Regions from separate parts of the Clostridium sp. MB05 genome, predicted to be linked through region 2. Evidence: a T-box and tRNA genes for the amino acid it is inferred to sense, from the RefSeq annotation. Region 2 holds a T-box; the other holds one or more tRNA genes.
What was found. A T-box is a leader RNA that pairs with one kind of tRNA and senses whether it is charged. The one in region 2 lies ahead of tyrS (tyrosine--tRNA ligase), so its partner is inferred to be a tRNA-Tyr.
Positions count from the first base shown of each region.

Region 1: it has a tRNA-Tyr gene. The T-box ahead of tyrS (tyrosine--tRNA ligase) is inferred to sense a tRNA for this amino acid. The anticodon was not compared.

Region 1 is NZ_CP174370.1:3,857,238-3,861,448, forward strand. It holds gene nagA (N-acetylglucosamine-6-phosphate deacetylase) at 1-858, shown strand, start outside; gene metK (methionine adenosyltransferase) at 898-2,073, opposite strand; SAM riboswitch class I at 2,176-2,284, opposite strand; tRNA gene ACH36K_RS18115 (tRNA-Tyr) at 2,435-2,519, opposite strand; tRNA gene ACH36K_RS18120 (tRNA-Thr) at 2,525-2,599, opposite strand; tRNA gene ACH36K_RS18125 (tRNA-Val) at 2,617-2,692, opposite strand; tRNA gene ACH36K_RS18130 (tRNA-Tyr) at 2,715-2,799, opposite strand; tRNA gene ACH36K_RS18135 (tRNA-Thr) at 2,806-2,880, opposite strand; tRNA gene ACH36K_RS18140 (tRNA-Tyr) at 2,906-2,990, opposite strand; gene ACH36K_RS18145 (hypothetical protein) at 3,290-3,724, opposite strand; gene yyaC (spore protease YyaC) at 3,834-4,211, shown strand, end outside.
Region 2 is NZ_CP174370.1:3,074,314-3,078,524, forward strand. It holds gene ACH36K_RS14385 (YibE/F family protein) at 1-807, shown strand, start outside; gene ACH36K_RS14390 (hypothetical protein) at 925-1,095, shown strand; gene tyrS (tyrosine--tRNA ligase) at 1,191-2,396, opposite strand; T-box leader at 2,528-2,796, opposite strand; gene ACH36K_RS14400 (hypothetical protein) at 2,910-3,290, opposite strand; gene ACH36K_RS14405 (C40 family peptidase) at 3,381-3,992, opposite strand.

The DNA of each region.
Region 1 (4,211 bases), 780 kb from region 2:
ATGACTGTAGCAATAGATGATATAAGAAAATCAATGGAAATTATAAAAGAAGCTAAAGAAAATGGTACTGATGGTGCTATCGTTTTAGGTGCTCATCTTGAAGGACCTTTCATAAGCCCAAAAGCTATTGGAGCTCAAAACCCTAACTTTTTGATTCCTCCAACAATAGAAAACTTTAATGCTATGGTAGGAGATGCTGAAGATGCTGTTGTATCAATTACAATTGCTCCTGAAGTTCCTGGCGCTAAGGAATTAATAAAAGAGTTATCAAAAAAAGGAATAGTTTGCTCTATAGGTCATACTAAAGCTACTTACGATGAAGCTATGGAAGGAATTAAATGTGGTTGCTGCCACTCAACTCACTTATTTAATGCAATGACACCATTTGCTCATAGAGAACCTGGAGTTGTAGGTGCTATATTTGATAGCGAAGTAACTACAGAAACAATTTCTGATGGTATCCATATATCATATCCATCACTTAGAATAGCTTACAATCAAAAGACAACTGATAAAGTTTTATTAGTTACTGATGCAATGATGGCATGTGCGATGCCTGATGGTATGTATGCATTAGGAGGTCAAGAGGTTGTTGTTAAAGATGGAGCTGCAAGACTTTTAAGTGGAAGCTTAGCTGGTTCAATATTAACTCTAGATAAAGCTATTAAAAATGTATATAAAAATGTTGGTCTTTCATTAAACGAAGCTGTAAAAATGGCAACTTTTAATGCTGCTAGACATTGTAAAGTTGAAGATAGAAAAGGTCTTATAAAAGAAGGCTTCGATGCAGATTTGGTTTTATTTGATGAAGACATAAATGTAAAAAATGTTATAGTTGCTGGTAAAGTATTAGTATAAATAAAAATGCTCCAATTCAAAATTGGAGCATTTTTTATTTTAAAGATACTTCTTTATTTCTTCTACTTTATTTAAATCTTCCCAAGGTAAGTTTAAATCATTTCTTCCAAAGTGACCATATGCAGCTGTTTGCTTGTAGATTGGTCTTCTTAATTCTAAATCTCTTATTATAGCTCCTGGTCTTAAATCAAATACTTTTTCAACTATTGAAATTATTTCTTCTTCTGATTTCTTTCCAGTTCCAAATGTTTCTACCTCTATAGAAACTGGCTTAGCAACACCAATTGCATATGCTAATTGAATTTCTAATTTATCAGCTACTCCAGCTGCTACTAAATTCTTAGCAACCCATCTAGCCGCATATGCTGCTGATCTATCAACTTTAGTTGGATCTTTCCCTGAGAAAGCACCACCACCGTGTCTTCCATATCCACCATAAGTATCAACTATTATCTTTCTTCCAGTTAATCCGCTATCTCCTTGTGGTCCTCCAACAACGAATCTTCCAGTTGGATTTATGTAATACTTTGTGCTATCGTCTAATAATTCTGCTGGAACTACAGCTTTAATTACATGCTCCATTAAATCTTCTCTTATTTGTTCTTGAGATACATCTTCACTATGTTGAGTTGATATTACTATTCCATCTATTCTTATAACTTTATTATCATCATATTCAACTGTAACTTGAGTCTTTCCATCTGGTCTTAAGTATGGTAAAGTTCCGTTCTTTCTTACTTCTGATAATCTTCTTGATAATCTATGAGCCATAGCTATTGGTAATGGCATATACTCTTCTGTTTCATTTGTTGCAAAACCAAACATCATTCCTTGGTCTCCTGCTCCAACTGCTTCAACATCATCTTTTTGCCCTGCTCTAGATTCTAATGCTTCATCAACACCCATAGCAATGTCACCTGATTGTTCATCTATTGATGTTAGTACTGAACATGTTTCACAGTCAAAACCGTATTTAGCTCTATCATAGCCTATTTCTTTTACAGTTTCTCTAACTAACTTTGGAATATCAACATAACAATTAGTTGATATTTCTCCCATAACCAATACCATTCCTGTTGTAACAGCTGTTTCACAAGCAACTCTTGCCATAGGATCTTTAGCTAAAATACTATCTAATACAGCATCTGAAATTTGGTCGCAGATCTTATCTGGATGCCCTTCTGTAACTGATTCTGATGTAAATAATCTTCTCATTTTCATTTCTCCTTTCATTTTATTTGATATTAATTCTAATTAATTTAATTTATAAAATAAAAAAATCTCTTCGATAAGAAGAGATGTTAAAAGTCATAATCTTTCTTATCTTGCAAAATTACTTTGCAGGAATTGGCACCACACTCAAAATTACTGAAGTAGGTTGCCGGGTTTCATCGGGCCCTTTTCCCTCCGCCTCTCTGGATAAGAACTAATATCAAATTTTACTTTTCAGATTATATCATCTTTAATATTAATAGTCAACTACAGAACCTAAAATAATTACATATTTAGATTCTTTAACTGATAAAATATTAAATTATTTAAAAATATAAAAAAAGACAAGTAAACTTGCCTTTTGTGGTGGGGGAGGACGGATTCGAACCATCGAAACGAAACGTAACAGATTTACAGTCTGCCCCCTTTGGCCACTCGGGAACTCCCCCACATTTGGAGCTGGCAATAGGAATCGAACCTACAACCTGCTGATTACAAGTCAGCTGCTCTACCGTTGAGCCATGCCAGCATATTTAATTTTTAAAATGGTGGAAACAACAGGGATCGAACCTGTGACCCTCTGCTTGTAAGGCAGATGCTCTCCCAGCTGAGCTATGCTTCCATAAGAATAAAATTTTATAAAATGGTGGGGGAGGACGGATTCGAACCATCGAAACGAAACGTAACAGATTTACAGTCTGCCCCCTTTGGCCACTCGGGAACTCCCCCATTTTATGGAGCTGGCAATAGGAATCGAACCTACAACCTGCTGATTACAAGTCAGCTGCTCTACCGTTGAGCCATGCCAGCATATTATAAATTAATAAATTTCAAATGGTGGGGGAGGACGGATTCGAACCATCGAAACGAAACGTAACAGATTTACAGTCTGCCCCCTTTGGCCACTCGGGAACTCCCCCGTTTAAAATTTATTTAATTTCAGTTAAGTAAACTTTGTATCTTCTCAACCGACAATGATTAGTATATATTTATTATATCTTAATTTCAAGTACAATTTTCACTCATTTAAAGAAACTATATTTAATTTATTCTGTTTTTCTTTTATTTTCTTCTAATTAATACTAATATCTTTTTTATTAACAATTTTTCTGTCATAATTATTCTATATTAGATATTAAATAAACATCCCTTCAACTTGTAATAATTTTTAATAAATATATATTGCTATAAGTAAAATAATTTTTTAAATAATAATTTCTTATACTTCTTTTTCTATAATATCTAAATCAATATAATCACTTATAATATCCTTAAACTCTTCATATTCTTTATTTGACATTCTTTGCTTTACTAAAGACATACCTTTTGTAATGTTAACTGTATTTTCTCTATACGAAAAATAGTCATTAACTTTTATTATATCTACTATAGCTAAATTTCTAATTAATACATTTATTTTTTCTTTTCTAGCTTTATCTAAATGTCCAAACAAATTATTAGAGGAATCTACTTGATTTATAATAATTGTAGATTTATTTTTTTCCTCACTAATAAACTCTTCTTCTTTATTGTATTTTACTACATTTTCACTAATAACTTCTTCACTTTTTAATGGCTCCCACACTAATAAAAAATATATTGGGATAACTATACTAATTATTATGGTAATGGTAGAAAATAGTAATCTCTTCATTCTATTTCATCTCCTTTTATTTGATTAATTTCCTCTTTTATGATTTTTATACATTTTATTATAATTAATCTTTATCAAACATATACTTTTATGGCGGGGGTGAATTTTAGTGAAGCGTAAAGTATTATATAACTCTTATAATTCTCATATTGAAATAGCAAATTCTATTAAAAATTATATTACGGAAAATACTATAATAGTTTGTATAGGAACAGATAAATGTATTGGTGATTGCTTAGGTCCAATGGTTGGCACATTTCTAACAGAAAAAGCCTTCCCTCTCCCAGTGTACGGAACAATAGAATCTCCAATACATGCTTTAAATATAAATAAAAGATTGAATGAAATTAATAAATTGCATCCTAAATCCTTAACTATAGGTATAGATGCTTGCTTAGGTGAATATAGCTCAATTGGTGAAATACATACCAGAGATTATCCAATACATCCTGGAAAAGGTGTTGGTAAAAATTTACCTGATGTTGGA
Region 2 (4,211 bases):
AATGGAACTACTCAATTTAATTTATATAGCTATGATAGAAGCAATATGATTTATTTGTTAGTAGCAATATTTATACTTTCAGTTGTAGCAATAGGTGGAGTTAAAGGCGTTAAGTCCTTGGTTGCACTAATATTTACTTTAATATGTTGTGTATATTTGATGGTTCCTCTAATGTTAAGGGGAGTAAATCCTATAATGGCTGGAATAATTATGAGCACACTTAGCATAGTTATCACTCTTATATTAGTTTCTGGTTTCAATAAAAAGACACTAACTGCTATTTTAGGTACTATTTCTGGTGTTGTTATTTCTGGGATAATAGCTTACATTTTTGGTGCATTAACAAACCTTTCTGGTTTAAATATGAGTGAAGCTGAAAGTTTAATGTATATTGCTGAAGATACAGGTTTAAAAATCAGAGGAATAATGTTTACAGGGATTCTAGTAGCTACTCTTGGTGCTGTTATGGATATTGCTATGTCAATTGCATCCTCTATATTTGAAATTCATAAAGTAAATAGCAAAATAAGTTTTAATGATTTATTTAAAAGTGCTATGAATATTGGTAAGGATACGATTGGAACAATGACAAACACCTTAATTTTAGCTTTTGCTGGAGGATCACTAAGTATTTTAATTTTAGTATTCTCAGCTAATATGCCTTTTAATAAAATGATAAATTTAGATCTTTTAGGTATTGAGATTATTCAAGGCTTATCTGGTAGTATTGGAATAGTTTTAGCAGTACCAATTACTGCACTTATAGGATGTTATTTATGTAAAAATCAAATTAAATTTAGAAAATAAGATACAAGTTATACCTCTATAAATAATAAATACTATATTAAGCTACATTTTAATAATATTTTTTCAGTACCTTATGGAAAAGCTAATATAGACAACTTATATTAGGAGGGAACTAAAATGGATAATAATAAACATAGAAGAAAAGATCGTCCTAAATCAAATGCTGAACTTAGAAAAATGTATTCAGAATCTGGCTCTGAAATTGGTATTGAGAATGGGAAAAAGAAAGGTGCTCACTCTAACGGTAAAAAGTTCACTAAAAGATCAAAGTTATCACATAATAAATAACATTAATATGCTAATTTATCATATGATAACTTTATAAAAATAACCCTGTTCCAATTAACAGGGTTATTTCTGATTACTTTAAAAAATTAATTTTATTAATTAATTTCTATCTTTACAAATTTCTTTTTACCTATTTTTAATACATCTCCAGAAAATAAATTTATATTCAAATCATTTATTTTTTCTCCATTAATTTGAACTCCACCTTGTTCTACAAGTCTAGTAAATTCTTTTTTACTCGGAACATACTTTTCTTCTATTAATTTAGAAGTAATATCCTTCAACAAATTATTTTCTACACTTACGCTAGGAATATTATCTGGTATTTCTTTTTTAGCAAATGCTGAATTATAAAATTCTATTGCTTCATTTAAAGCCTCTTCTGAGTGATATAATTTTGTTATTATTTTAGCTAATTCTAATTTAACATCTTTTGGATTTTTGCCATTAATTAGTTCATTCTTTATTTTATCTATTCTATCTGGATGCTCATCTGTAGCTAGTTCAAAGTATTTTATAATTAAATTATCTGGAACTTCCATTATTTTTTTAAACATTATATTAGCAGGTTCATTTACACCAATGTAGTTACCAAGACTTTTACTCATTTTTTCAATACCATCTAATCCTTCTAAAATAGGCATAAACATTGCTATTTGTTGTTCTTGTCCCATAGTTTTTTGAAGAGTTCTTCCCATTAAAATATTAAAAGTTTGATCTGTTCCTCCAAGTTCTATATCAGACTTTAAAGCAATTGAATCATAAGCTTGCATCAAAGGATAGAAAAATTCATGAATTCCTATTGGAATATTATTTTTATACCTTTTTTGAAAATCATCTCTTTCTAATATACGAGCAACGGTAGTAGTTGCAGCTAAATTTAAAACTTTGTCAAAAGTTAATTTTGAAAGCCACTCACTATTAAAACGAACTTCCGTTTTATTTTTATCTAAAACTTTAAATATTTGCTCCTTATAAGTTTCAGCATTATTTAAAACCTCTTCATCAGTTAATGCCTTCCTTCCTTTTGCCTTTCCTGTTGGATCTCCTATTTTACCTGTAAAATCTCCAATAACTATTACCGCTTTATGGCCTAGATCTTGCATTTGTTTAATTTTACGTAAAACAACAGCATGACCAAGATGAATATCCGGTGCACTTGGATCAAGTCCTAACTTAATAATTAATGATTCATTATTTTTTTCAGCTTTTTCTAGCTTTTTTCTTAATTCTTCTTCATTAATTATTGTGTCTACTCCCTTTTTAATAATTTTCATTTGCTCTTCAATTGTTTTTTTCATCTAAAACACTCCTCTTATATTATTTAAAATATAAGCAAGTTCTATAAGACTAACTTTGTAAAAGCTACTTGATAAAAGTATCTGAACCAAGATAAGTATTTTTAAAAACAAAAAACTCCCGTCCCTTATATCAAAAGGACGAGAGATAAATCTTCGTGTTACCACCTTAAGTTCATAGACAATTCACATTGCCTACCTTTTCGAGTACTCCATTATTACCCAGGTAATACTCTAGCACTATAACGTGTGCAAGGAATACGTCACAGCCTACTAAACCTTAAAAGTCATTTGGTGTGAAGCTCAAAGATGTATTCATAATTAGCTTATCTTGCACCTCTCATCAACCGGCTACTTTCTGTAAGCTTTACTAACTACTACTTGTTCTTATCACAGCTTTTAATTATCTTATACTCCGAATTATAAACATTTATAAATCTTCGTTATGCTTATTAATTAATATGGATTATATATCTTATTTACTTTATTGTCAATATTTTTTAAAAATTCAATTAACTAATAATCAATTTTTATATTTATAGTCCTATCTTTTTTCTTAATATCTAATGCTTTATTATTGGAAACAAATAATTTTTTACTATTAAATAACTTATCCCCTTCTCCAATGTATAGCTGTCTTCTCATAAATATAAATTTTCTGTAGTCTTCGCCTAAATAATCTTTTATATTAGCTTTATGAATTGATTGTTCATATGGAAAAACACCATCATACAGAAGTATTTCATAAATCAAGTATCTATCAAACCATATTCTCTTATACTTACTCCAGTAAGCTATATCTACTATTTCTTTTTGATCATCATATTTTAATTCTTCTATAAACAAATTATCATTTATCCAAGTATCCTTTACATTTCTATTAATATCTAAGTTCAAAGCTTCTTCCCCCTTTAACCTTATTCCCTTAAATTCTAAGTATATAACTAAGAGTTTTATATAGATAAAAAGGTTCCCTTCTATTTGTAATTATTTTAGTGAATTTATATAATCGATAGGTCTATATATTACGCTGTCTTCTCCTAAATAAAGATCTCCATTCTTTACTCCTCCTAGTGGATAAGGTAACTTATTATATGCATTTATAATTTTTCCTTTTCCTTTATATAAAACTACATGTCCTGGAGTAAAAATTAAATCTCCAGGTTGTATATCTTCTTTATCAACTTCATATCCTTGCAATGTTTCTTCTTGATCATAAGTTGAATATCCGATTTCAACTCCTGTTAATTCTTTATATATCCAATAAGTTAATCCAGAGCAATCGAAGGCTTGATTTCCTATATATGTTTCTCTCTTTAATGGATAATAACTTTCTCCATAGTATCCTATTAATTCATCAAGCCTTTCACCAGTCATAATCTCACCTTTTCCACCCCATACGTATTGAAAGCCTATTTTTTCTTCTGCTAATTCAATAACTTTATTTACTACTTCCTTGTCTTCTTCTGTCATATTTATTCCTTCATTTTTATACTTATTTCTTGAGTTTAAATTAACTACTAATCTAATACTTACTAATATCAATATAATAATAAGTATTGAAATTATTATCCTACTTTTATTTAATTTTCTTCTCAATATACACACCCCCTAATTACTATTTTTACCATTATATAATTTAATTTTACCTTGTTTTTCTTAATTTTAATAATTAAGTTTTAATTACAAAATAAGCAAAAGGACATGCTATTCATTTATAATATGTCCTTTTGCTTATATAATATTTAAATCATATTTACTTCCCATTGATATTAATGGCTTTAAAAAAATCCTAGTATTTCATTCGGTAGAGCTTCA